2 regions of the Desulfitobacterium chlororespirans DSM 11544 genome follow, and region 2 is predicted to be linked to the other one. Evidence: predicted binding sites of a transcription regulator. Region 2 holds the regulator's gene; the other holds the start of a gene.
The links. Region 2 encodes HrcA, which represses chaperone genes, less so after heat shock. Its sites were predicted from a motif close to TGTTAGCACTCNNNNNNNNNGAGTGCTAACA; they were not measured.

Region 1 (14,867 bases), on a different contig from region 2:
TTCACAAATTGTGATGTGTCAACATCTTTTATTCATATTTCATGAATATTCATCTTGATTAAGATCATAGTTATCTATATAATCAACACAAGGGAGTGGTTATCAATGGAGGCAATTAAATTGAGGGTGGCGGAAAACCTACGCAAATATCGCGAAAGAAAAGGTATAACCCAAAAACAATTAGCCGACCATCTAGGGGTCAGAGATAATACGATCTCATCATGGGAGAAAGGAACCAACTCTATCGACATCTCTACTCTTCTGAACATTTGCAATTTCCTAGAGATTAACCTGGACGATATCTATGGAATAAGTGACAAAAAAATATCCCCCGTTGAATTAACGGAGGATGAACTGGCTCTTGTCTCAAATTTCCGCAAGCTGTCTCATGATAACAAAATGAAAATCTTTGGAATGATCGAATTAAAAGCTTCCGAAGATGCATGATGGGAACTTATAAGAAACCTCTAAAAAATTAAGACTCGTGTTAGCAAAATGTTGGCTATAGCCACATCGCAACACGAGTCTTACTTATTTCAGGAATTTATTTGTGGTTTAAGGCTTTACATCATGCCGCCCATTCCACCCATGCCGCCCATACCAGCCATAGCAGCCGCACCATTATCCTTTGATGGGATATCGGAAACTAAGCACTCGGTAGTAAGGAGCATAGCAGCGATGGAAGCTGCATTCTGCAGGGCAGAACGTGTCACTTTAGCGGGGTCAACGATACCGGCTGCAATCATATCTTCATATGCTTCGGTCAGAGCGTTGAATCCTACCCCACGACCGCCATTGCGAACCTTCTCCACAACGATGGAGCCTTCAAATCCTGCATTATTGGCAATTTGACGGAGAGGTTCCTCCAAAGCACGGCATACAATAGCTACACCGGTCTTTTCGTCTCCGGTCAGCTTAAGGCTGTCAAGCGCTTTAGCAGCATCCACTAACGCGCAGCCACCACCGGCTACGATACCTTCTTCAACTGCTGCACGGGTTGCAGCTAAAGCATCTTCAATGCGGAGTTTCTTTTCTTTCATTTCAACTTCTGTTGCAGCACCTACTTGAATCACAGCAACCCCGCCGGCTAATTTAGCCAAACGCTCTTGAAGTTTTTCCCGGTCGAAATCGGAAGTCGTTTCGTCGATTTGCTTTTTAATGGCTTCCACACGGCTCTTAATATCATCTTGAGAACCGGAGCCTTCAACAATGGTGGTTTCTTCTTTAGTTACGCGAATTTGACGAGCACGGCCCAGCATATCAATCGTGGTGTTTTCCAGCTTTAAGCCAAGATCCTCGGTAATGACAGTACCACCGGTGAGGATTGCGATATCTTCCAGCATTGCCTTACGGCGATCACCGAAGCCAGGAGCTTTTACGGCAACGCAGGTAAAGGTTCCGCGAAGTTTGTTCAGAATGAGGGTAGCCAAAGCTTCACCTTCGATATCTTCGGCAATAATCAGAAGTTGACGGCCGGCTTGAACGACTTTCTCAAGAACAGGGAGAATGTCGGCGATAGCGCCAATCTTTTTATCGGTAATTAAGATGTAAGGATCATTTAAAATAGCTTCCATCTTATCGGTATCGGTGATCATATATGCAGAGAGATATCCCCGGTCAAATTGCATACCTTCGACAACTTTAAGCTCGGTGGTCATTCCTTTAGCTTCTTCTACGGTGATTACGCCGTCTTTGCCGACCTTTTCCATAGCATCAGAAATCAGAACACCGATATTGTCATCGCCGGCGGAGATAGAAGCTACTTGAGCGATGGATTCCTTGCTTTCAATGGGCTTAGCATTGGTTTTAATATCATCGACAACAGATTCAACAGCCTTCTCAATACCCCGTTTGATACCCATAGGATTAGCACCGGCAGCTACATTCTTTAAGCCTTCACGGATAATCGCTTGGGCCAATACAGTTGCAGTGGTGGTTCCATCCCCTGCTACATCATTGGTTTTGGTTGCAACCTCTTTGACAAGTTGAGCACCCATATTTTCAAATGGATCTTCCAGCTCAATTTCCCGGGCGATAGTCACACCATCATTGGTAATCAAAGGAGCGCCAAATTTTTTGTCCAAAACCACATTACGGCCTTTAGGTCCAAGCGTTACTCGGACAGATTCAGCCAAGGCATTAACACCACGCTCTAAGGCGCGGCGAGCTTCTTCATTGAAAACGATTTGTTTTGCCACCTGTAAGTTCCTCCTTAAAAATCCAAAATTCAAGAGTCAATAAGTAAAAAACACTGTGCAACGTCAAGTTCATTAAGTGAATAAAGCAAAGAATAGTGTTTTAGCCAATAACCGCTAAAATGTCAGTTTCCTTAAGAATAAGATACTCTTGACCATCATACTTTACTTCAGTACCGGCATATTTGGAATAAATCACGCGGTCACCCACTTTAACATCCAGGGCGATACGCTCTCCCTTTTCCATTTTTCCAGGTCCTACTGCAACGACTTCACCTTCTTGAGGTTTTTCCTTAGCGGTATCCGGCATAATGATTCCGCTTTTTGTCTTTTCTTCCATGGGGAGTGCTTTAATGACTACCCGATCACCTAGAGGCTTAATGTTCATTGAAGAAAGTCCCTCCTTAAGAGCTTAAATATTATTTTGATATTGTTAGCACTCATTCCTATTGAGTGCTAACATCATACTATAATAATATGCAAGGTGGATGAAGAAATCAAATCCTGTCATTTGCGTTTTTAAGAGATTTACAAGCGAAAACCTTCTATTTTCTCCTTATATCTTCCCCTTATTGCACCACTCTTAAATTGACAGAATCTCATCGCTTCGACTTGCATTCACTAAGCAATATATTGACCAGTCCCCGGGGGGTTTATTCATCCTGGGGCAAAAAATCATCACGACATCTAAGAAGAAGGGATATCCAGCCCTCCTGGCCAAATATCCCTTCCTCTAATTCTTTTCCGTGCCTGCTCAATTTTTACACAGAAAGTCATCAATGAGCACTTAACTTTTCATAGCGTTTGCGAATCTCCTCTATTGCCGAACCCAGAACGGCTTGAACCATAGAATGAGCGAGATTCAAAAGATAGACCTTTGTTTTACCGATCTTTAAACTTGAATCGGCATATTCTTGTTCAAGAAGAATCCCCTCTCTTAATGCGTAGCGAATAAGCTCTTTCACTTGGGATATAGTAACTCCCAGATGATCCGACAGGGCGAGCCTCGCTTTGGTGGAAGCAATATACGTCATGCTTAGCTGAAGCTGAGCTAAGATTGAGATTGCTTGTTCGAGATCCTTTTCAGGCTCATATTCCTGCGGTCGCTCCTGAGGGAGAAACTCGCCGAAAAAGTCTCCTGAATCACTAAAGGCTTGAAGTTCGTGGTGCATGCTTCCCTTCACGCCAATGACTTTAACATCTTTTCCCCAGGCCCTTACTTTGCGAACTAAAGGCAAAAAATCTCCATCCCCAGTTAGAAGAAGAAACACATCAAAGGTTGCGGTACGGGTCAGCAAGATCTCCTGCGCTTCCAATATGAGCTCCACATCCGCCGCATTCCGCCTTAATCCTGTACTGGCAAAATTGTTCTTTCCGTAAACATGGCGTGTATATACATGAATCTTCTCAAAGGAAGTCTGGGCACGCCAGAATTCTTCCCGATCGAAATTAGCATAGAGATAAATAGCAGATAGAACATAGTCATTTTGTTTAGCATACAGTTGAATGGATTCCATAAGGATTTCCGGAGTTAATTCATAACCTTGTTCAAAGAGTCCAGTCCATATATTTTCATAATCAATAAAAGCAATCGCCTTCAAAACAATGTCACCCCATTTCCACTTTCCCTTACTATAGAGTACGCAGGAAAAGGACAGGAGTGACAAGCAAAAAAAATTTTATATTAAATTGAATCTAAAAAACCTAAAAAATACGCTGAAGATGCCTATTGATGAACAGGCGCAGCACACTCGCTGGCCTCGCCTTTGAGGATCTGAATTCCATGGGGCAAAGCAGGGACAAGAGCTGCCCAACACTCCTTACAGGCCTTAGGCGAACCCGGCATATTGATGATTAAAGTCTGCTTGCGCAAGGCCGCTACTGCCCGGCTCAACATAGCCTTCGGAGTAATTTTGTAGCTTTCATAACGCATCACTTCAGCAATCCCAGGGACCATACGATCCGCAATAGCAATCGTCGCCTCCGGGGTGACATCACGCAGGGAGAAACCTGTGCCACCTGTGGTCAGAATAAGGTCTAAGCCCTCTTCATCAGCCCACTTTTTCATCGTTTGGGCCAAAAGTTCCCGATCATCCGGAAGAATGGTATAGAGAACAACCTCACCGTCAATCTCTTTCACCAGTTCCTTGAGAACAGCACCGGAAAGATCCTCTCTTTGCCCCTGAGATCCTTTATCACTGGCGGTTATAACTCCAACTCTCAACATTACTCCATCACCTCAACACTATCTCCCACACTTATAGGGCCGCCGTCCAGAACACGGATGAAGATCCCTTCCTTGGGCATAACACAGTCTCCCGCTTGATAATAAATAGCACATCGGGTGTGACATTCTTTACCGATCTGTGTCACTTCGCCCACGCCGGTTTCACCAATCTTTAATTTTGTGCCCAAGGGCAGACTAACCAGATCGATTCCTTCGGTGGTTAAATTCTCGGCAAAATCTCCCGGTCCCACATCAAGCCCCATATCCTGCATCTTCTTGATGCTTTCCATCGCCAGCAAGCTTACCTGACGATGCCAATCCCCGCCATGAGCATCTCCTTCGATACCAAAATTAACCTTCAGCACTCCCTCCCCTACATTTTTTTTCCGCATCCCTTTTTTCTCACTTGTACAGACTGCGATAATCTTCGCCATTATCGTTCCTCCTAATTCGCTTCAAATTAATTCGAATTTATCCCTTTAAATTATGCCCTTTAAGTGGTCTTCACGAATAAAGTGCCCGCTCTTGCCGCCGGTTTTCTCCATAAGCCGGATATCGCCGATGACCATGGTCTTGTCAATAGCCTTGCACATATCGTAAATAGTTAAGGCAGCAACACTGACAGCCGTAAGAGCTTCCATCTCAACCCCGGTTTTACCCGTGACTTTGACAATTCCTTCGATTTCTATGGTTCCGGGAGGAACAATTTCGAAATTCAGCTTTGCCCCTGTAATAGCCAGAGGGTGACACATGGGAATCAGATTTGAAGTTTGTTTGGCTGCCATGATTCCCGCGACCTGGGCCACCGCCAACACATCCCCTTTGGCAATCTGTCCTGAGCGAATCCTCTCCAAAGTCTCCGCCTGCATTTCTACTCTACCCCGGGCAGTAGCCACTCGGGTCGTCTCCGCCTTATCTGAGACATCCACCATACGTGCCCGGCCTTCTTCATCAAAATGTGTCAGTTCCATAATTATCCTCCAATCTGGGACATAATCCGTTGATCCTGCCAAGCCTGATCATTCATATGATGTTCAGCCGGCTTATTCCAAATCGCTTGGGCAAAAACATCCCTGACTTCATTATCACTCTTGTTGGAGCGAAGCACTTCACGAAAATCCACTTCTTTGGAACTGTGCAAGCACAGGCGCAGCTTCCCGTCGGGAGTCAGGCGAATTCGATTGCAAGTGCTGCAGAAATGTTTGCTGATAGCGCTGATAAAGCCCACACTGCCCTTAAAGCCCTCTGAAGTGATATATTCTGCAGGACCTCCCCCTTGAATATCGTGAGTGGCTTTAAGGCCCTCTAAACCCAGTATTGCTTTCATCTCATCGATAGATACAAAATCACTGCGCTTATCCGAGCTGATTCCGATCGGCATCAATTCGATAAAGCGAACATGAAGCGGATAGTCACGAGCTAATTCCATAAAACGGGGCAGCTCATGGCTATTGAAATCACGAACAACCACCACATTAAGCTTAACCGGATGCAGCCCTACTTCGAGAGAGCGGTGTATTCCCTGAAAGACTTTCTTAATATCCCCACCACGGGTAAGTTCCCGGAACCTATCTTCATTGAACGTATCCAGGCTTATATTGACCCGATTAACTCCCGCCTTTTTCAGATCTTCTGCCATGTCCGCAAGAAGTATCCCATTGGTGGTCAGCATCAAATCTTCCACTCCTGGAATTTGCGAGGCATTCTGCAAAAATTCCAGGACTCCGGACCTAATTAAGGGTTCCCCGCCGGTGATGCGGAACCGTCTAAAGCCTAAGGTAGTGCTAATCCGCATGACACGCAGTATTTCCTCATAGGTTAAGATGCGCTCATGAGGAATCCATTGAACTCCTTCAGCGGGCATGCAATATTTACATCGTAAATTGCAGCGATCTGTAATGGAAATCCTCAGGTATTCGATCTGGCGCCGATATTGATCTTGCATAGATTCCCCTCACCTTCACGTTCATTATTCCACAAAATAAATAAGCCCCACGGTCTGTAAAACCGCGGAGCTCCCGCATACCCTACAGACTCCTTTCCAAATGGGAGGCATTACTGTTTCCAATAATACCCGGTGCAGAATGCACGACTGGCAAACCATAGCTCACTTTAGGTTTCCAGTTTCGGAGCACATAAACATATTCTATTTGCTCATCATACCATATTTAAAAAAAATTATAGAAGAATGTACTACTTGTAGTATACACCATTTTGGAGATTGCAAAAAGAGGTTCAAAGGAATAATATTTCTTAATCCTTATTAATATTTCTTAATATATTCCAGATAAATAACATTTTTTCCATTAAAAATAATAAAGAATGTTCTTTTTACAGCATTAATTACTCTGACTATTATGTTGCCGCAGCTCCAGGCACTCTTGAGGCGTATTCATATTGCTTAAAAAAAGATGCATTGCGGGAAAATCTCGGAAATCCTTTTCCCTTATATAACGCACTCTGCTGTATTGCTGAACAAGCTTTGTCAGTTTAAGATGCTTTGCCTTTAAGCTCTCGGCAAGCAAAGGGAGGCAATTTTTGTGGTAAAAAGCATGCAGAGGGTGAACTCCACCATCAATCTCGGGAACTAAAATATCCTCTCCTTCAATTTCCCCAGCCATAAATCGAATCACCTCTGTATTCAAAAAAGGCATATCGCAAGCAGCAAAAAAGGCATAATCATAGCGGGCTTCTCGCAAGCATGCTTCCAATCCACCTAACGGCCCATGATCCGGATAGTTATCCTTGATCACCTTTACTCCATAGTTAGCGTAAAGCTCCGGATGATTGCTGCTAATCATCACTTCCGCAAAAACCGCATTGAAGACAGCTAAGCTGTGTTCGATGAGCGGTGCCCCATCCCATTCAATAAAAGCCTTGTTGCAACCCATGCGGGAACTTTTCCCACCGGCCAGAATAATCCCGGTCATCGGCAGAAGGGTTTGTCCATAATCAGCACCCATATCATATATCTCCCTTGTCTCTATCAACGTTTAAACTTTTGTCTTATATTGTAACATAGATAGAGAAAACATGCCTAGGGTAGAGCTTTAGAAGGTTTTAGCCATTGCTGCCTTTTTTTGTAACAAAACGAGAGTGCCCCACGCTATATACTGGATATAGCCAGACACTCTCCTATTCTTATCCACTCCGCGGATAAGTCAACTACGCTTCAGATAGAGTTGAAACTCCACCTGAAGCGAGTTTTCTTTATTGCTTAAATTACTTCAGAGCTTCCACACGCACACCACAGACCTTATATTCGTAGGTCTTGGTTACTTTATCATACGCTCCGTTGGTTAAGACATTGGTCGGTGACTCCCTGTAGTGCAGGGTCATAAAGAGCACTCCCGGCGGAACTCGTTTGGTTACCCAAACCTTGGTTACTACTTCGCCGCGGCGGGAAACTACCTTGATTTTCTCTCCATCCTGAATCCCCAATCGCCGGGCGTCCTTAGGATTAAGCTCAGCCAATTCTTCGGGGGCATGCTCATCCAGCGCCGCCGAAAAACGGGTGGAGATGTTATAATGCTGCAGCTTGCGGCCCGTGGTCAGCAGGAATGGGTACTCTTCATCAGGCAGCTCATCCGGCAGTTGATGCTCAATCACCATGAACACGCCTTTACCGCGGGTAAATTTCCCTGCATGCAGGAACTTTGTGCCCAGATGTTCGGCATGGGGAACCGGCCATTGCAGACCTTTTTTGCCCAGACGCTCATAGGTAATGCCGGCAAACTGCGGTGCCAGCGAGGCAACTTCCAGCATAATCTCTGCGGGCGATGGGTAAGTCATCGGGTAACCCATCCGGTTGGCAAGCTCGCAAATGATTTCCCAGTCGGCCTTCGTATTGGCGATCGGCTTAATCGCCCGATTAACCCGTTGCACCCGGCGCTCGGTATTCGTGAACGTGCCGTCCTTTTCCGCAAAGCTGGCCCCCGGCAAAATGACATCGGCCAGTTCGGCAGTCTCAGACATAAAGATGTTCTGAACAACCAGGAAATCCAGAGCCCCCAGGCCTTTGCGCACATGATTGGCGTCGGCATCGGTCAGCACAGGATCTTCTCCCATGATATACATGGCCCGCAATTCTTTCTTGACCGCTGAATCAAACATATCCGGAATCATGAAGCCCTGATTGGGATTAAGGGAAACTCCCCAGGCCTCTTCAAACTTAGCCCGCGCTTCTGAGTTGGTAACACTCTGATAGCCGGGGTAAACATTGGGCAGAGCTCCCATGTCGCAGGCTCCCTGTACATTGTTCTGCCCTCGCAGCGGGTTGACCCCGGAGCTTTCTTTGCCGATATTTCCGGTCAGCATGGCCAGATTGGCCAGGGACATAACATTATCCGTACCACAAACATGTTCCGTGATTCCCAGAGTGTAGAAAATCTGAGCTCGCTCCACACTGGTGTAGAGACGGGCAGCTTCTGCCATCAGCTCCACGGGAACTCCAGTAATTTTGCTGACTTCTTCCGGCGGGAATTTCTTGAGATTTTCCCGGAGTTCTTGATAGCCTTCGGTTCGTTCCTCAATAAAAGCACGATCCTCCCAGCCATTCTCAACAATGATGTTCATGATCCCGTTGATCAGGGCAATATCCGTACCTGGTTTCAATCTCATCCAGATATGAGCATCCCTGGCCAGCTCGATCTCCCGTGGATCAGCAACAATAAGCTTGGCGCCCCGAGCCAGAGCCTGCTTCATCTTGGTGCCGATAATCGGATGGGCTTCTGTCGTATTGGAACCAATCACAAACATGACTTCAGCATTAGGGATTTCATTGATAGAATTAGTCATCGCTCCTGAACCAAATGAAGTGGCAAGACCTGCCACAGTGGGAGCGTGTCAGGTACGGGCGCAGTGATCAACATTATTGGTTCCGATCACTGCGCGCATAAATTTTTGCATCAGGTAATTTTCTTCATTAGTACAGCGGGCCGAACTCAGTGCTGCAAAAGAATCTGGCCCATAGTCCTCTTTGATCTGGGAGAACTTTGCGGCTATTAAATCAAGGGCTTCATCCCAGCCTGCCGGGACGAATTCCCCATCCTTTTTAATCAAAGGGGTGGTCAGACGCTGGGGGCTGTGGATCAAGTCCATACCAAAACGGCCCTTGACACAAAGGGCTTTACCATTCACCGGTGCCTCCGGATTGGAGGTTACCCCGATCACTTTGCCATTGCTGACATTTAAATCAAAATTACAGCCTGTGCCGCAGAAAGGGCAGGTGGTCTGTACTTTCTCAATATTCCAGGCCCGCGCCTGGCCGACCATCTTTTTCTCCACCAAGGCCCCCACCGGGCAAACCGAAACACAGGAACCGCAGAAAACGCATTCCGATTCACTATAAGGAACATCAAAGGCCGGTCCCACTTGGGAGTCAAACCCCCGCTTAAAGAAATCCAACACACTTCGCCCCTGAATCTCTTCACAGGCCCGCACACATTTGCCGCAGAGAATACATTTATTCGGATCTCTGAGAATAAAGGGGTTGCTGTCATCAAGAGGCAGCTCACGCCGTTCTCCCCGGTAATCTTCGCCAGTCACACCATATTCATAGGCATACTGAGCCAGCGCACAATCTCCCATCTTCTGACAGGTCATGCAATCCAAAGGGTGGTTCGCCACTAAGAGCTCCAGAATCACCTTGCGGGACTTGCGCACCTTTGGTGTCTGAGTCTTCACAACCATCCCCTGGGTCACCTGGGTAACGCAGGAAGGCGGCAGATTGCGCATTCCTGCGATCTCAACAATACAAAGGCGGCATGCCCCGGCATTGGTGAGTTCCGGATCCTGGCAAAGGGTTGGAATCGGAATATCGTGCATACGGCATGCTTCCAAGACCGTGCTTCCTTTGGGTACGACAACTTCTTTTTCGTCAATGGTTAAGTTGAGCCATTCCACTCAATCAACTCCTTCTTCTAGGCCCGGATAACCGCGCCAAACTTGCAGGAATCCATACAACTTCCGCAGCGGATACATCTTTCCCCATCGATAACATAGGGGGTATTCTTATTGCCGCTGATACAGTTAGCCGGGCAATTTCTGGCACATAGTCCGCATTTTTTACATTTTTCTGCATCGATCGAGTAGGTCAGAAGCTCGCTGCAGACTCCGGCCCGGCATTTTTTGGCGTGGATATGCTCTTCAAATTCTTCCCGGAAATACTTTAAAGTAGCCAGGATAGGGTTGGGCGCATTCTGACCTAAGCCGCACAGTGACGTTTCTTTAACTGTGTAGGCCAATGTTTCCAGTTTTTCAATATCATCCTCCCGGCCTTCACCACGGGTGATGCGATCGAGAATCTCCCACATCCGTTTATTCCCTTCACGGCAGGGGGTACATTTTCCGCAGGACTCACTCTGGGAAAAGTTCAGGAAAAAGCGGGCAATATCCACCATACAAGTGGTTTCGTCCATAATAACCAGACCACCGGAACCAACCATAGCACCGGCTTTAGTTAGGGTGTCATAATCCACTGGGAGATCCAGCATATCTTCCGGCAGGCATCCCCCTGAGGGACCGCCGATCTGGACTGCCTTGAACTTTCCACCATCTTTAATGCCGCCGCCGATATCGAAGATAATATCCCTTAAGGGCATTCCCATGGGGACTTCAACCAATCCTGTGTTATTAACCTTACCTGTTAGCGCAAAAATTTTGGTACCCTTGCTCTTTTCCGTTCCGTACTGGGCATACCATTGGGCTCCATTTCTCAAGATATGAGGAATATTGGACCAAGTCTCAACATTATTGATGTTGGTGGGCTTACCCCATAATCCGCTTTGGGCCGGGAAAGGAGGCCGCACACGAGGCATACCGCGTTTGCCCTCAATAGATGCCATCAAAGCGGTTTCCTCACCGCAGACAAAGGCTCCGGCTCCGGCGTTGATTTTCAAATGAAAGTTAAACCCGGAGCCCAAGATGTCTTTTCCTAAGAATCCAGCTTCTTCAGCCTGTTTGATGGCAATTTGCAGGTTCTTGATCGCCAGAGGGTACTCTGCACGGCAGTAAACATAGCCCTCGTCAGCACCAATGGCGTAAGCACCGATCAGCATACCTTCAATGATCGCGTGAGGATCTCCCTCAAGAAGGCCGCGATCCATAAACGCACCTGGATCCCCTTCGTCAGCGTTACAAATCACATATTTTTTGTCCGATGGAGTAGCCCTGCATAAGCTCCATTTCAGACCAGTTGAGAAACCGGCCCCTCCCCGGCCACGCAAGCCGGATTCCTTGACCTCTTCGACAATGGCCTCCGGGTCCATAGTAAGGGCTTTTTTTAAGCCTTCATAACCTTTGTGAGCCAGATAGTCATCAATTTTGGTGGGATCGATAAATCCACAATTTTTAAGAGCAATACGAGTTTGCTTAGCAAAAAAGCTGATGTCCTCATAACTTAAAGCAGGTTCCCCCGACTGAGGATCCACATAGAACAGGCGCTCCACTTTTTCCCCTTGAGCTAATTCCTTCTCTACCAGTTCCGGAATATCTTCCGGCTGAATTCTCCGGTAGAATCTTTGCGCAGGTTCAATAACTAAAGTCGGCCCTTGCTCACAAAAACCACGGCAACCCGTGGCAATGAGCTCCACATCTTTTGCTAACCCTCGACGTTCTATCTCCACGTTCATTAAGTCTATAATTGTATTAGCTCCTGAAGAGATACAGCCTGTACCTGCACAGATAAAAACCTGTTTTTTAGCTTCTGTGTTCATCCCTATTCCCCCTACTTATACTCTGCCAGGATTCCTGGGATTTGATCTGCATTCAATCTTCCGTGGACATTCCCATTAATGGACATAACGGGAGCTAATCCACAGGCCCCAATACAGTTGACAATCTCTAAAGTAAAGCGCCCGTCTTCCGTGGTCTGCCCATCTTTAATCTTTGTATCCTTCTCTATAGCTTCCAGAACTTTAGCGCCTCCTCGAACATGGCAGGCAGTACCTAAGCAGACACTAATCACATTGCGCCCCATAGGGGTAAGGCGGAATTGAGCATAAAATGTAACGACTCCATAAACCTTAGCCGAAGGTATGCCCAGTCCCCTGCTGATGTGCTTTATCACATGTTCAGGCAAATACCCATAAAGTCCTTGCGCCTCCTGCAAAACAGGAATAAGCGCCCCTTTCTCCCGCTTATAATGAGCTAATATCTGATCCAATTGCTCCTCTTTAGGATCAACTAACTCCTTACACTCCTCACACAAAATAGTTCTCCTCCCTTTTGCACTAAATTCAAAGCGTTTCTTGGAAACGCATGGCACCCTGTTCAGTGATCAACATATCTACCTTCTTATCGTAAACTTCAACGGGGATTCTGTCTACAATTTGGCAGTGAAAAGCGAGAGCAATCTTAGGCGTTCCTTCTCTCACCCTTTCGAAAAATCGATCATAATATCCGCCGCCATAGCCAAGGCGATTTCCCTGCCCATCAAAGGCGGCCCCAGGAACAAAGATACCGTCGATCTCCAAAGGATCAACCTCAGTGAGCTCCTGCTTTTTGGGCTCACGGATCCCCCACATTCCCGACTCAATATCTTTTTCCAAATCTCCGATAAGTGCCGGTATAAGCACCCCTTTAGGGGCACATCGCGGCAATACCAACCGCTTCCCCAAGTCCAGGACCTTCTGGGCCAGCTCAGTCGTCTCTACCTCATCACGGAAATTCATAAACAGCATGATCGTACCTGCTTCTTGAAACTCACGGGTCTGAGTCACGATAGCCCGAATCCTTTGGCTTTTAGCAGCCCGTTCTTCCGGTGTCAACGCTGATCGCAGGGACAGTACATGTTCCCGCAATAACCGCTTCTCCTCAGACACCTTTCCATCCTCCTTCATATCCCCTATTAAAACAAAAGCAGCTCTTCCATTTTAGCGAAAATTCAGTCAATCCTACTAATGGATTCGTCAAAGATTAAAATATTCCTTCTCCAAACTTCGATAAAAATACTTTAACTGCTCACTATGCTTGCTAATTAAGGTTAGCCCAAAACCAAAGGCACCAAAACAGGAACTAAAAGTGATAAAGAAAGACCGCTTATTATAGCCACTATACTGACACCTTTCGGTCCCACCGCCACCAAGAGAGGAAGAGTGGAGTCCATAGCTGTTGCCCCACTGGGAGCAACAAGAGCCAACGGTCCCACTCTCCTGGCTAAAAAAGGGGCAAATATTATGGCTAAAACCTCTCTGAATATATTGCTCAAAAAAGCGATAGTACCCAAGGAGACCGAATGAAGGTCAGAGATCAAAACCCCAGATAAGCTGTACCACCCAAACCCGGCACCAACTGCTCCCCCTTCGCGAAGATTCCACCCAAAGCACAAACCCACCAGCATAGCCGCTCCAATACTGCCGAGCACCACACCCGCAGGTGCTAAAAACACCTGCCAACCGACTTTGAGCATATGCCTCCAGATATCGCGATTCAAGCCTAAATCAATGCCTACCATAACCAAAGTAAAATCAAGGGCTAACGTCGTAATGGTCGGTAAATATACCGTCCATACCTGAGGGAAAAAAATCATCCCGCCGAAAACTCCTGCGATAAACGCCCCAATAATTGTAAACGTCATACGATAGGGATGAGCCGTCTCGGTACTATCGACTTCCAGCTTATCCTGCTGTGGAACCATGCCCGCTTTCCCGATAAAAGCTCTTTCTAAAAGCAGAACAGCCCCTACACTGCCTATAATTGCCGCAACGGCAAATAGAAAAGCCTGCAACCCAAAGTTCCCCAGCTGGGAAAGAGTGTCCTGATCAACCCCAATACGTAAACCCATGGTCAACAAGAGAATCAATACCCCGATCATCATCCCCTGACCCGCTTGATTCAAGACAGCCTTAGGCAATAAACGAAACCATCCTACAAAAGCTCCTGCTATGAGGCAGACAAATAAAACCCACATGTTCGTTCTCCGTTCTTAATTAATAAAATAAACTAGTGCCCTGTCAACCTTAAAATTACACTATAATGGCGAGCCAATTTATAGCAAGACAAGGCGGAGGATTGAGGCATACCGAGCGTATGGCGATTGACGACAACGCAGTATTGCTGTAAATTGGCCGCCAGGATAGGTGAGATTTAGGGTTGACAGGGCACTAGCTTCCAATCGTCTAAAAGAGCTCCCCCCCATGGTATATGAAACTCTATAAAAACATGTTTCTATTTTATCTCGAACAAAGGGTAAAAGAAAAGTACTTTGTGAACTTTTCTATTTTTAAAGTTATCCCCATATCCATCCCCTCAAAAACCCCCTTGTTCCTAACTTATCCACATTATCCACAGGACCTGTGGGTAATTAGTTGCAATACTTGCTCACAAATCCAACACCTCTCAGCCCGCCAATATCAGTTAGTCACAGAGTTATCCACATTGTCCACAGAGTTAACTATCCACAGAACATATTATCCCTCGCAAAACTGCTTACCCGAATGTCCTAC
Region 2 (14,867 bases):
TAGCATCGGCTAAAGCCTGACGGGTAGGTCCAAGGGTAGCCTCAACCAAATCCGCAGTCAATTCCTCAAATTTAGCCCGTGTAATATTCATATCCAAGTGAGCCGGCCCTTCGCCAGTCATGGTGATAAAGGGCAGGTTCACATTGGTGGTGCTCACTCCGGAAAGCTCCACTTTGGCTTTCTCAGCTGCTTCTTTCAAGCGTTGGAGAGCAACACGGTCTTTAGCCAAATCCACACCTTGATCTTTTTTAAACTCAGCTACCATATAGTCAATCAGGCGTTGGTCAAAATCGTCCCCGCCCAGCTTATTGTTCCCGCTGGTGGCTTTAACCTCAACCATACCCTGGGAAAGCTCCAGGAGGGATACGTCGAAGGTTCCTCCGCCTAAGTCAAAGACCAGAACGGTTTGATCCTCTTGTTTGTCTAAACCATAGGCCAAAGCCGCCGCCGTAGGCTCATTGATAATCCGCTTAACTTCCAGACCAGCAATGGTTCCGGCATCTTTAGTTGCTTGCCGTTGGGCATCGGTGAAATAAGCCGGTACGGTAATGACGGCCTCAGTGACCGTCTGTCCCAGATAAGCTTCAGCGTCTGCTCTCAGTTTTTGCAGAATCATTGCCGAAATCTCCTGGGGAGAATAGCTTTTATCATCAATGTTCACTTTATAATCTGTTCCCATATGTCTCTTAATGGAGAGCACTGTTTTATCCGGATTAGAAACCGCCTGACGTTTAGCCACTTGACCGGCCAAGCGTTCACCGGTCTTGGAAAAACCAACCACAGAAGGAGTCGTCCGATTCCCTTCCGCATTGGTGATAACGACAGCCTCGCCGCCTTCCATAACTGCCACACAAGAGTTGGTGGTTCCTAAGTCAATGCCAATCACTTTACCCATGTTCACTATTTCCTCCTTATCGCACCTAGCGGGATACTTTGACCATGCTAGGACGTATTACTTTTTCTTTAAGATAATAACCTTTTTGAAGCTCCTCCACAACGGTGCTCTCCGGGTAGTCCTCTGAGTCCACTTGGAGGACGGCTTCATGTAGGTTGGGATCGAAGGGCTGCCCCACAGCCTCAATAGTGGCCAATCCTTCTTTGGCAAGAATACCTTGCATTTGTTTTAAAATCATCTCTACTCCTTGGGAAAAGGACTTCATATCTTGAGTGGTTTTGGAGGCTTCCACCGCCCGTTCAAAATTGTCCAATACAGGCAATAGCCCTTCTACAATACGTTCAGAGGCATATTTGGCGAAATCCTCTTTCTCCTTTTGGGTCCGTTTGCGATAGTTGTCAAACTCAGCCTGTAAGCGCTGGAGATGAGTATAGTACTCCTCTGCTTGGTTCTTGGTCTGGTCAAGTTCTGCCTGAAGGGTAAGCATTTTTTCTTCTAAAGAAATATCCTGCTCCGGAGAAGCTTCATTCCCCATTTCTTCCTCTTGGACAGCTTCGTCAAGAATCTCTTCCATCGTATCGTTTTCCCATTCGGTCTGACCCGATGGGGGGGTTTTCCCGCCCCAGTTCACCATTATTGAAACCACCTCTCCTAATTCCTTCGTCGCACAGTAAGAAGCTCAGTGAGCGTTCTTGTCATGTAATCCACCATGGACATAGCCTTCCCATAATCCATACGGGTAGGTCCAATCAAGCCGATCGTTCCCAAAGGTTCTCCATCAATCCAATAGGTCCCGGTAATAATACTGCAGTCCCGAAGTTCCTTCAGTTTATTTTCCCCACCGATGGTCACTGCCAAACCTTCTTTCTGAGAATGCAATACTTTGATGATCTGGGCTCCCTCTTCGAATATCTGGAAGAGGTTTCTGATCTTTTCCACATCCCGGAATTCAGGTTGGTTCAACATATTCAGGGTTCCACCCAGGTAGACTTTACTGGATTCTTCAGGGCTATTGCTCAGAACGGCGGAAAGAAGCTCTAGGGCATTGTCAATCAGGAAGCGTTGACGAGTCAGTTCGCTGTATATCTCATGAAGCATATCCCGTTTCACTTCTTCCATAGAATGCCCACGCATCTTATGGTTAAATACGTTGGCAATTCTCTGAAGCTCCTCGGCTGTTACATTTTCCCCAATCTCGACAATCTGATTCTCCACCACGCCATTTTCCTTGACGACCACCATGATGGCTTTGCCGGGTTCATACGGCAGAAAGTGCATCTGATTAAAGGCGCTCTTTCCCTTGTCCGGCCCGATGACGATACTGGTCAAATGGGTAAGTTCAGAAAGAAGCTTGCTGGAATGAGCAATGACTGTCTGAATCTCCGCAATTCTTTTCGTGGTCTCTTTTTCAATAACATCCTTGACGTCATCGGCAATACTGGATTTCTCCAGGAGACAGTCCACATAATACCGATAACCCGCATCCGAAGGAATGCGGCCTGCTGAAGTATGGGGCTGCTCAATGAGGCCCAACTCTTCCATATCGGACATTTCGTTACGAATGGTGGCCGGCGAGATGCCTAAATCAAATTTCCGGGCGATGGTCCGTGAACCGACAGGCTCAGCAGTACTGATATAATCCTGTACGATAGCCCGCAGGATCTTCTTTTTTCGCTCGTCCATCTGCATACACATAACCGCCTTTCCACCCTCGTTTTCCCCTTGTTAGCACTCGACCTTAATGAGTGCTAACGATTTATGATATAATAGTACCTCTCACTATTTATATTGTCAAGTATCAGACAAGGTAAAAAAATGGTTTGGAAGGATTATACAATGAGGCTTTGCTGAAATTTCAATGGCAAAACTTCGATAACCGAAGAAATTGAATTTGAATTCAATTTCTTCGGTTATCGAAACAAAAGACTGAGGGTTTCATGTGTATTTCCCGCATAGAGAAATTTACCCTGAGACTTACGCTCCCTGACGAAACAAGTTCAGCAAAAAACTATCTTCACTCGCTTAGTATTCCTTTAACGATCAGTCTGTGGGTTGGGTTGATCATGGGGTGGCAGGTAATGAGGGTTATTTCTCTGATATCCTTATTGCTGTTAAGCACGTGGATTTCCGTAGAGTCAACATATAATTTTTGGGTTACTTTGTAGGTATAGGTGTTCTTCTCATCGGTAACTTCCAACCGGTCCCCTACATTTATTTCATCTAACCTGTTGAATTGCCGGCCGTAGGTGTGGCTTCTATGGCCGGCTATGGCGTAGTTGCCCGGCTCACCCATTTTTCCGGTATTCTCCAGATGAGCTACCGATATATCCAGGTTCGCTTCGGTTACACCTTTGAGGATGGGTAACTCAAGGCTGATCTTCTCTGCCTTGAGCATTCCTTCCATCGTGTTTTGTATATAGCCTTGTCTGGATTTTTCTTCCAGAGCGACGTGCTCTTCCGGCAACTCTTCCGCCGGGCTGCTTTCTTCAGTATCCTGATCAGGAGCCGGGGAGAGCGAGAGAATCTCTTCCTCAGGGTCAGCGGATCGTTCTCCTTGATCCACAGCGGCAAGGGCTGCCTGCCATTCGCTGACCAGCTTTTTCTGCAAATAGGTGCTGCGCATTTCCGTCGCCTTGGGATAGGCCAGCAGGGCGATACCGACTACTATGAAAATGATGGAGATAATTTTCTTCGACATTTTTCTACCTACCTAAAATTTTGTGAAAAGAGGCAGAGTATCTGCTCCGCCTCTTAACCATCTATATCGTTCTTCTTCTCCCTAAATAAAGCCCCAGGGCAATGAACAGCATTCCCAGCATGTAATATCCTGAATTGCCGTTTTCACCGGTCTTCGGCAAGGTCCCTTTGCCGTCCACCGGGGTTTCGTCTGTACCTTGATTACCCCCTGCTGCCGGTGTCCCTGCCTCCTGTCTGTCTGACGGGTCGGTGGATGTTTGCAGATTTGCAGGATGCTGTGTTTCTACCGGTTTTTGGGTATCTATCGGCTTTTCAGAAATTTCCGGTGTGCCGGTTCCCGGGGTAGTTGGTGTTGGCCCGGGCACTGCCGGTTTTGTGTTTTCACCAGGGTCGGTCGGTGTTGGCGTAATATCTCCGCCGCCACTGCCACTGTCACTGTCGTCACTGCTGTCACTGTCGCCATCGCCACCGGAATCAAGGGGCTTCATGGCGAAATCATACTTGACTACATCAAAGTCAACCGAAATCGTGGGGCTGGTATACGTGTTATAACCGGTCTTGGTGCCTTTGATATAATAATCTGTTTCGGGGAAGACCATCCAGGCGTAGTTGCCATGGTCTTTGACACTTGGGTGATCATTAAATACGGTTGTAGAGGTACTCAGCTGGGGATTTTCATTCTCGTTGGGCGCAAAGCCCGGCAGTATGGGCAGAATTACCTTGGTATGAGGTGTTCTCCCCTTAGCCTTGTTTCGGGGAGTATCTGCGTAAAATAATTCTACGTCCACATCTTTCAAGATCTTACCGGTCTCACTGTCAGTAATTGTACCGTAGGGGTCGATCAGCTCTTCGTGAATGCTGATCTGCCCGTCAGTATTAAGCTGAACGACGATTTTACCCATGATCAGCTCTTGGCCCTCTACTTCCATGGTCATCACAAATTCATAAGTTTGACCTTTGGCCAATTCCTCGATGGTAAAAACACCAGTTTTCGGATCTACCTCAGCTTCTTTGCCGCCAGTGCCTTCTGCGGTTACTTGCCTGAGCACGATTTTTTCATCGGTGCCCCGGCCGGCGATCCGCTCCCTGCCGTCCTTATCCCTGGTGATAATGACCCCTGTAAAGGTTTCCTGGGCCGGGAATTCTTCGTCACCCTGAGCGGCGTTCACTTCGCCGGCTTCCGCTTTTTGCTTAAAGCTGACATCGACCGGTTCACCGTTGATGAGGATGAGTTTGGTGATTTCGACGTCGTATACCGTATCCCCTTTCGGAATAGGGATTTTGTATTTGCCGTCAGGGCCGGTGATGCACTCCCCTCTGAAGTCTATGATGCCGTCACCGTCGAAGTCCTTCGTGACCACAATTTTGGCTCCCGGGATAGTCTGGCCCGTTAGATTGTCTGTGACGACCCCGGTAATGGCTGACGGTTCAAAGGTGATCTTGATGGTATCTGTGGCGTAAATTCCTTTTTCCGGATCGGTCACGGTGGCCAGCACCGGAATCACCTGGGACTCGATGCCCTCGATTTTCTCGGAGCTGTAGAGGAGCCGGACTTCCCCATTCTCATCGGTCACTCCGGTCCGCTGGCCTTCCTGAGGGTTCTGGGGGTCGCCCAGGAAGGTGCCCACAGGTGCTTCAAACACGATTTCCACGCCGGCCACGGGATCACCCTTTTCATCGGTAATCCGAGCGGTCAGAACGGTCTCGGATTTGCCGTCACCGACGATGATGGGGGGATTGGCATTAAGGTCGATGGCATATTCCTTGACTACACTGTAGGTGTTGGTGATAGTGAGTCCATCCGGGGCAATGGTCTTGGTGTAGCCGACGGGGACTTTTACTTCATCTACTGTATAAATATAGCCGGTTGCCAAGCCGTTCCAGATGTGGCTGAGCTTACTGTCCGCCAGCTCCACCGGTTCGCCAAAGGCCGCACCGTTACGGTACAGCTGAAGCTGAATGGCCGGCCGGATACTCGGCCCTCCCTCCCAGATTTTGCTGCCGGTAATGGCTGTCTGAGGGGAGTGATAGGTGTTGGTAATAGTGAGTCCGTCTAGGGAGATGGATTTGCCGTAGTTGGGCGGGGTCTTCACTTCGTCGATGCGATATTGGTAATCGACCTTGTAGGGATCCGTTTTGTCTAAGTCCTTCCAAGTATAGGTCGTTGTTCCATTCGTCAAGGTCACAGGCTCGTCTAAAGGTTGGTTATTTTGATAAAGCTGCAATTGGATGTCCGGTTTGACTTCCGGCCCACCCTGCCAGACTTTGGTTCCTGTGATCTCGGTCTTGGCGGATACATAAATGTAGGTGTTGGTAACTGTTAGACCTGTCTCTTGTTTGTTATAGTCGCCTGGGTCGCCCGGTTTATAGTCATTTCCGTCGGCATCTACTTCTTGGACTAAATAGGTATAGTCTTTACCCTCAATATTTGTTTTGTCCATACCGCTCCAGACAGCTGTTGTCGTGCCGTTTGCCAGTTTTTTTATTTCCGCCCCCGGAGCTTCTGTTGCCCCATCCGCACCTATTTGGCGATATAATTTAAGCCAGATCGTGGGTTTTTTATCTGGAGCGTTTTCCCAGACCTTGGTTGCGGTAACGTCAATCTTTAGTTTTGTGTTAAGGACTTCTTCGGTTATAATATTGGCTTCATTGCTATTGTATTTCTTGTCAACCAGTATTTTCAGTGGCTCTGGCAATCCTTGATATCCTATGGGAGGTGTTGCTTCTCGAAGCTCATATTCCCTTAAGGGTAACCCACCTATGGTCAGCACGCCCTTATCCGTGGTGAATTCTTGATTATCGCCACCAAATTGCTGCCATAGCTCGTTGAGTTTATACCATAAGGTGAACTTAGCTTCATTGTTGGTGATAACCTTATTTTCTTCGACATCCTTTTTGGTGATCCTGATCGCACCTTTTTTCGGATCCAGCTGGCCACCGACATAGGAGAACTGCTTAGCGGTCAATTTTTGCGTTTCTAAGGGGGTTACGCTTATTTCGGTGCCTGTAAAGGTTACCTTATTGTTTAAATTATTAGCGTTTGTTGCTGTGACTACTGTTTTGTATTTGACAACGAAAGTAGCATCTACATCTTTTGTATACTTGATGGTCAGGACCGCTGGGCCGTCTGGTAATGTCGGCGGCTCAAGGGTATAGCCTGTAGTTTGTAGTTCTTCCTGGGTGCCTACCAGCTTATAGACTTTGAGGCTGCCATTTACATATGCCAGGCCTGCACTTATGGTATCGACAATCTTGGCCTCTTTGATTACTGATAAGCTTTCATTGATTTTTACTTCCCAGTCCAATTCATCCCCGGTATAAACATTGGTAACGGTCGGATCATTTTTCTCTTTTTTCAGGAATTTATTATAGTTGTTATAGCCAATAGTGGCAGTATAAGAAGATTCCTTCCCGCCAACATTAACTGTTGCCTTGTTTTTGTAGTTCACAGCTGATATATCCGGGACCGAAGTTAGGAATTGTATAACGTATCTTTCGTTTACCTCAAAGCCCTCTGCAAATTTTAGAGTGAATTCTTTGTCTTCATTAGGGGTTACCGTATACTTCTCACTCTCAAGTTCTGAGTCGTTCTTAATCGTGGTATTGCCATCGGATTTAACGTCATAGACTGAGATCTTGATGCTGCCTTGGTCAATAACTCCCTCATAATCTAAGGTGTCGGTTACTGAAATACCAGTTCCTAGCTTCTGCTTTTGATAGTTGATATACACCTGCCAGGCTATCGCACGCTTAGCACCGCTGACCCATTCGCCTTTCTTCATAATAGTGCCGTCTGAGTTAAGAGATACCAACTGCCCTTCTTTTTTACCGGTATTCCATGAGTCCGTGCGAACGGTAATTTCCGCGTTTTTTTCAACATTTATTCCTATGTTGCTTTTTGTTGTACCGGTAAATTGGGCTTTGTTTATATACTTTTCGTTCTCTCCTGTATGAGCTTCAATCCCTGCTTCGGGATCATAGGAAGTTTTATACTTAATGGTTATAACTTGATTTAAGGCCTTGTCATCATCTTTATACTTCTCAGCAAATTTGAGGATGAAGCCCTGGTTGTATCCACCGCCATTTGCCGCAAGAGTGTAATCTCCTTCCTCACCTGCAACTAGTGTTAAGCCGCCTAGTTCTACTGTAAATTTATCATTCGGCAATAGGATCAGCCCTTTATCAGGGAAGGTATCGGTGATTGTAAGCTCTTTTATCGGCTCTCTTTGGGGATCGACCACGAGCTTCCAAGAGATGGTCTTAGCATTATAATCTATTCCGTCAAAGGCCTTTGTATATGAGGTAGAAGGTACAACTATGGTTACTGGATTTAATATCCACTTCCCTCCTTCAATACCGGTGCCTGTCATTTTAGCCTGATTTGGAAAGTTGGGTTTACCAAGGTCCGTTACCGTTGTGGTGTATTGTATCCGGTAATGCTCGGTATTGATGTTGCCTAGCTTCATGGTAACTATTGTGGTGCCTTCATCGCTATCGCTTATGTCTATCTTGTCTTCACTTAATATGTTACTTACCGTGGCTGTGCCATCTGTTACCTGATAGGCTTTAATATTCTCCTTTGCAATGCTCAGGCCTGCCGGTAAAGTATCTACTATTTCGACATTGCTAAGCTGATGTTTGGCTTCATTGATCTCCAATTGCCAGGTAAGTTCTTTCTTTGTATAAGTTATATTGCCTATTTGCGTTTTTTCGATAATTGGCTTCCTGTCAATGCTTACCTCTTTCGTAGCAGTGCCAAATACTATCGTACCCGCAGTTCCACCCTTCAGCTCCGCTGTATTGGTAAATTTATTGTTCTCTTGGTAATTACCATCATTTATCTTCGTGTAGTCGATATCCGTTGAGAACTCAATCCTGTAGACATCGCCCGGCCCTATGCTGTCCAGCTCAATTGGAAATGTAGCAGAGCTTTTACCCGACTCTCCCTCAATCCAATTATCGCCGCTTTTAGTCAGCTTTTTTATCTTTATAGAGTCTTTCGTTAGAGTTAAGCCGTCAGGTAGTGCCTCAGCAACTTCAGCATTTTCTATCGTGCTGCCTGATTTATTGACATCGATTGTCCAATCTATTTTGCCTGTACCCTTATTGTAGCTGCCTCCCTTTTCTATAGGGTTGCTTCTTGTGAAGGTTACTGTCACACTTGCCGGTGAGTTTTTCTCATCATAGGCCAGAGAAGCTTCATTTTTGAACGACAGTTTCTTGTAATCTTCGATTGTGGTGGTATATTCAACTCTATAACCTTTGTAAGGAACTATCTCTGCAAAGGCTATTTTCAGCCCACTCGTTGTATCCTGTGTTGCCGAAACTACACCACCTTTATACAACCCGCCATCTTGGCCGACGGTTAAGGCATGCACCGTGACGCTATCTGCTTTCAATATCAAGCCTTCAGGTATCTCGTCCGTAAGTGCAGCATTACTTATTGCGCTACCACCCGAATTAGCCAGATCGATGGTCCAGGTGATACTCTTGGGATCTGTTGTGCTGTCGGGAGCGCCTCTTTTACTTATGTCACTTGCCGTTTTGGCCGGCTGGGCAATTATGGTAAGCGTCTTCTCTTCTAAACCGCTAAACTTAATCTCTTGCACCACATCTGTGCGAAATTTCTCCAGATTAAATTTCAAACCAAAGCCTACAGTACCGTTTATTACCTCACCCGACTCAATCTTTTCATTGAAGACAAATTTCAACTCACCGCCACTGGCGCTGTATTGACCAACTACAATTTTGCCGTCGCTTCCATCAGATACTTCAATATCCTTATTGTCCCATGTGGTGTGCGCAAAAATATCAGGCAATGAGGTTGTTGCCCAATCACCCTTTTTAGGCTCCTCACATTTGCTTGTGTCCCAGGTAAAGTTTATTCCTACCTCTGTGCCAGCATTGATCTCAATAACCTGGTTCTCCGCTATCTCTTTCCCATCTAGTGTAAGAGACTTAAACGTAAAAATATTCTTCAAATCCTTACCGGTGCTCGCCACTCTCAGCAGCCCCATGATCTTACCGACCAGGCCGGGGGTCTCCACCGCTCCGGGAAGGACGATGGTGCCGGTGAAAGTTTGGACCGCATATTCACCGAGGGCTTGAGGCTCCTCGGGTGCCGCAGGGGCTTGAGGTGCCGCGGGTTCCATCGTTTCAGGTTCAGCAGGTACTGCCGCTGGTTCTCCCGGTTCTGTCTCTTCCGCCGGTGCTGCAGGTTCAGTTGGTGTTGCCGGCGCCCCGGTGGCTTCTCCCTCTGGGGATTCTGCCGGGGCTTCAGGATTCGGGGCACTCTCCGGAACGGCACCTTCCTCCGCCGTCTCCGGCCCAGATTCCTCCGCCGTTACCGGCCCCTCCGGTTCTGCCGGCTTCTCCGGCTCTATGGACTCCTCCGGCTCTGCCGGGGCCGGGTCCACTTTCCCCTGCTCGTCGGCCGGACCAGCGTAAAGCTCCTGGTCGATGGTGACGGTCAATGCTCCTGCTGTGGTGACATGATAGCTGCCCAGCACTGTGCCGTCCGCCGCCCTGAGTTCAGCGCCTGCTGCTTCGTTCAGAGTAAATCCTCCCGCATAGGAATACACTGTTACCGGATCGTCCGGATCAATGGTAAATTCCCAGTCCAGATAGGCTGTGCCCTCAGCAATATTTTTGTCCACTATGCGAAAACTTTCCCCTCCGGTTGCGGCGAAGACCGGTGCTATCGGTCCTACTGCCTGCATAAGCATGGCCAGGATAACAAGAACAGCTATCCTAGCTTTACTTTTGCTTTTGCGAAAAAACACATATAGTTCCTCCTTTCAAATTTTTAGCTGCTTTTACTAAAACATTTCCTTAGCTATCTCACTCTCCTTCTTATTGAAGCTTCTTGAATTAGACAGTCATTATTAAATTATATAAAATCTTTCCTTACAAAAAACTTACTTGATAGATACAACAAAACCGTGTTAATGCTTTTGTTAATTCAGCATGAACACGGTTCTTCAATAATAATTACCAATTTAAATTTACTAAATGTTTAAGCAATCAAGCCAAATGACTTTTATCATTTCCATTTAACCTTCTTCAGCTAGAGTCTTATCAAGAAGCTTATCAATACGCCTCTTAAGACGTTGATCCAGCTTCATTTTCTGCAAACCCTCCAGTTTTTCCACAAACTCTTCGTCAAGGGACGCATACTGTAAGACCTTTTCCGCCACCTCGATCCCTTCCCGGTAGCGCTCTTGGGAAAAATAGCTCTGAGCAAGGTATAAGGCAATTTTCTGATAGCAATTGTATATCTCCTGCCTCTTTTGATAGCACCAGAAATAATCTTTTCCTGCCAGCAAATCCCCTTTATAGAGCTTCATAACTTCTTGCAACGAGTCTTCATTATCAAGGGATGGGGGATTAAGCAGTGCCTTAACATCCCAATACCATTCCATGGGCGTGATAAGCCGGTAGGTCTTTTTGATGGCCTGAATCGTGAAGCCTAAGTTATTTTCTTTAAACGCTTGTTTTAAGCGGAAGATGGTAGTGTATAGACTTTGCTCAGCTTTATAAGTTTCGGTATTTGGCCATAAACTATCCATCAACACCCATTTGGACACGGAACAGTTATGAAGCAATAAATAAGCAAGCAGCTCTTCAGCCTTCGCAGTCAGCCAGCGTATCGGCATTTGATTCCCGCTCTTAACTTCAAAACCGCCCAGCATCCTTATCGCGATTGAATGACCTGCAGTTTCAGGTTTGCCTTTTCCCGGCCCCTTCAGTTTGTAAACTCTGCCCAGGGAACGCTCCAGCTTTTCCTCAACAATGGGTTTCAGTATGTAATCCAAGGCATGGACATTAAAGGCATCCAAAGCAAAGCGCTCATGGGCAGTAACAAAGACAAACGCTACCTGATCGCTTTGCTCAGCAATTTGCATTGCCAGTTCCACGCCGTTCATGTCGGGCATATCAATATCCAAATACACCACATCAGGCTTCAATGTCTCAATATTCAGCAATACTTCAGCAGATTTCAGAAACATCCCGACGACTTCTACATCCGTCCTCTTGCTGAGCATATGCTCCATGAGATCAAGGGCCGGTTTCTCATCATCCACCAAGATCACTCTCAGCATCAAATCTCCCCTTAACACTGATATCCATGCCATATCTACCGACTCATCCTAATCAAGCCTTACTGCTTTTCTCCTCTGAACAAGCTATCGTTTTACACGAATTCCTGCAGCACCCCATTGGCGACAAACCAATACTCCGGTTGCAAGAGAAGGGAGCCCTCTTCGATCTTTAAGACGCCGGCCTTAAGATAACGCTCCAAAACAGCGGGATAAAGCTCAAAAAGCTCCGCGCCGACCTCTTTTTGGAACTGGGACAAATTCACCCCATCTTTAAGACGCAGACCCAGTATTAAAAGTTCTGCTATTTGCTCATGTTTGGAAAGAAATTCATTCTTTTGACTATCCACCGGAAGTTCTCCTTGAGACAGCATTTTTGCATAGAGAAGAATGTCTTCAACATTTTGATAACGGCGGTTATTCAGGCAAGATACAGCACTTGGCCCTATCCCTAAATAGTCCTTCCTGTGCCAGTAGCCAAGATTATGCTGACATTCATAACCCGGGAGGGCGTAATTAGAGACTTCATAATGCCGGTATCCCGCCTTGCCCAGTATCTCCCGGGCCAAGTGGTACATCTCGGCCTGGCTGTCATCATCAGGCAAATTCGTAAGCGATTCCGAATTTAGGGCCAGCGGGGTACCCCCTTCGACCATTAGCCCATAAACAGAGAGATGCTCAGGCCGGAGCCTTAAGGCCTCTTCCAGGGTATCCCGCCAATCTGCCTGGGTCTGCCCTGGCAGTCCGAACATTAAATCCAGATTAAGGTTCTTAAAGCCCGCCTCCCTGATCAAGCGCATTCCATCCCTAACCTCTTCAGTTCGATGAATTCTGCCGATCTGTCTTAACAAGTCGTCATTAAGGGATTGAACTCCTAAAGATATTCGATTGATACCTTGTTGGCGGAGGATCTGAAGCTTTTCAGCGGTAAGGGTCCCCGGATTAGCCTCTATAGTTTTTTCTGCTCCATCCTTAAACCTTAATTTACCGTGGATGATGCTTAAGAGAGCGTCCAGTTCCGCTTCCGGCAAAGCCGTCGGTGTCCCACCCCCAATGAAAAGGGTCTCTAATTCCTCTGAAATCTCTTGCTGTCTTAATCCAACCTCGCGGTTTAAGCTCACCAAATAAGCCTCAGCCTTAGCCCGCTGCCAGGGCTCCGAATAAAAAGCACAATAATCGCATTTCTTCACACAAAAAGGAACATGGACATAAAGGGAAGGCATAGCTTCACCCCTTTCCGGGGAGGGCTCTCCCCAAACTCCTCACTATAAAAAGGCAGCGAACTCCATGCCCTCAAAAGGCAGACAGTTCGCCATTTCTATCAAGTATTCGAATTTCAGCATGTGAACGGCACTTGACTTATGGTGTATGCAAATCGGGACCTGTCCCAATGATTCACTCATGATTCAGTCGTCAATCTTCAGCACCGCCATGAAGGCATCCTGGGGTATTTCCACGCTTCCCACTTGCTTCATGCGCTTCTTACCCTCTTTTTGTTTCTCCAGAAGCTTCCGCTTACGGGAGATGTCCCCTCCGTAACACTTAGCCAGGACATCCTTGCGCATAGCTTTGACCGTCTCTCTGGCCACAACCTTTTGCCCAATCACCGCTTGAATAGGCACTTCGAACATCTGCCGAGGGATGATCCCCCGCAATTTTTCCACTAAGCGGCGGCCCCGGGCATAGGATTTTTCCTTGTGGACAATAAAGGAAAGGGCATCCACCAGCTCACCGTTGAGAAGAACATCCAGCTTAACCAGAGAAGCCGCTTTGTATCCGGCTAATTCATAATCCAGGGAAGCATAGCCCTTGGTCCGGGATTTAAGCTGATCAAAATAGTCATAGACAATCTCACTTAAAGGAAGCTCGTAGTGCAAAGTGACTCGGTTAGCGGACAGATAATCCATGTTGAGGAAATTCCCCCGCTTTTCCTGATTCAGCTCCATGATCGCCCCCACAAAATCCGAAGGCACCATAATATTGGCTTTGACGATGGGCTCCTCAATGGTCTCAATCTCATCGACCTTGGGAAGATTGGAGGGATTATCAATACTTAAAACCTCTCCATCGGTTTTATTTACCTTATAGACCACACTGGGGGCCGTGGTGATCAGATTCAAATCATATTCCCGCTCCAGACGCTCCTGAATGACATCCATATGCAAAAGTCCCAGGAAGCCGCAACGGTAACCAAAGCCCAACGCGCTGGAGGTCTCCGGCTCAAAGACTAAGCTGGAATCATTGAGGTGAAGCTTCTCCAGGGCATCCTTCAATCGTCCGTAATCACTGGAATCCACAGGATAGAGACCGCAGAAGACCATGGGTGTGGCCTTGCGATAGCCCGGCAGAGGATAGAGGGCAGCGTTCTCAGCATCGGTGATAGTGTCCCCTACCTGAGTATCCCTGACGTTCTTGATGCTGGCTGCAATATAGCCCACCTGACCGGCCTTGATTTCATCAACAATCTTTAAAGCCGGCGTAAACATCCCTACTTCTGTCACATCAAAGACTTTTCCTGAAGACATCATCTTAATCTGAGTCCCTTTGGCCACGCGGCCTTCCATGACCCGGACATAAGAAATGGCTCCTTTATAAGCATCGAAATAGGAGTCAAATATCAAGGCCTTTAAAGGTGTATTATCATCCCCTTGAGGCGGGGGCACCTTGGCGACGACGGCTTCCAGGATATCTTCAATGCCGATTCCCGTTTTGGCAGAAGCCAGGATGGCTTCACTGGCGTCTAAGCCAATCACATCCTCGATCTCCTGCTTAACCCGCTCCGGTTCAGCGCTGGGCAGGTCGATCTTATTGATGACAGGAATAATCTCCAGATTATTTTCCAAAGCCAAGTAAACATTGGCCAAGGTCTGAGCTTCAATCCCCTGAGCTGCGTCCACAATCAATAAGGCTCCTTCACAGGCTGCCAAACTGCGTGATACTTCATAAGTGAAGTCAACATGACCCGGGGTATCGATTAAATTTAATTCATAGGTTTGTCCATCCTTGGCAGGGTATTGCAAACGAACAGTCTGCAATTTAATGGTAATCCCCCGCTCCCGCTCCAGATCCATATTGTCCAGGACCTGGGCTTCCATCTCCCGCTTGCTGAGAGCACCTGTATATTCGATCAAACGGTCGGCAAGTGTGGATTTGCCATGGTCAATATGAGCAATAAT

Region 1: the regulator HrcA is predicted to act here: its motif matches at 2,627-2,657, upstream of groES (co-chaperone GroES).

Annotation. Positions count from the first base shown of each region.
Region 1 is NZ_FRDN01000005.1:407,331-422,197, reverse strand. It holds gene BUA14_RS07870 (helix-turn-helix domain-containing protein) at 106-447, shown strand; gene groL (chaperonin GroEL) at 564-2,198, opposite strand; gene groES (co-chaperone GroES) at 2,299-2,583, opposite strand; gene BUA14_RS07855 (NYN domain-containing protein) at 2,972-3,796, opposite strand; gene BUA14_RS07850 (MogA/MoaB family molybdenum cofactor biosynthesis protein) at 3,922-4,422, opposite strand; gene BUA14_RS07845 (MOSC domain-containing protein) at 4,422-4,856, opposite strand; gene moaC (cyclic pyranopterin monophosphate synthase MoaC) at 4,902-5,393, opposite strand; gene moaA (GTP 3',8-cyclase MoaA) at 5,396-6,367, opposite strand; molybdenum cofactor riboswitch at 6,440-6,566, opposite strand; gene mobA (molybdenum cofactor guanylyltransferase) at 6,762-7,385, opposite strand; gene fdhF (formate dehydrogenase subunit alpha) at 7,645-10,326, opposite strand; gene nuoF (NADH-quinone oxidoreductase subunit NuoF) at 10,344-12,137, opposite strand; gene nuoE (NADH-quinone oxidoreductase subunit NuoE) at 12,149-12,631, opposite strand; gene BUA14_RS07805 (5-formyltetrahydrofolate cyclo-ligase) at 12,660-13,262, opposite strand; gene BUA14_RS07800 (LysO family transporter) at 13,406-14,332, opposite strand.
Region 2 is NZ_FRDN01000016.1:96,961-111,827, reverse strand. It holds gene dnaK (molecular chaperone DnaK) at 1-895, opposite strand, end outside; gene grpE (nucleotide exchange factor GrpE) at 921-1,529, opposite strand; gene hrcA (heat-inducible transcriptional repressor HrcA) at 1,547-2,584, opposite strand; gene BUA14_RS22720 (class D sortase) at 2,910-3,593, opposite strand; gene BUA14_RS22715 (collagen binding domain-containing protein) at 3,655-10,374, opposite strand; gene BUA14_RS22710 (response regulator) at 10,645-11,694, opposite strand; gene hemW (radical SAM family heme chaperone HemW) at 11,787-12,914, opposite strand; gene lepA (translation elongation factor 4) at 13,098-14,867, opposite strand, start outside.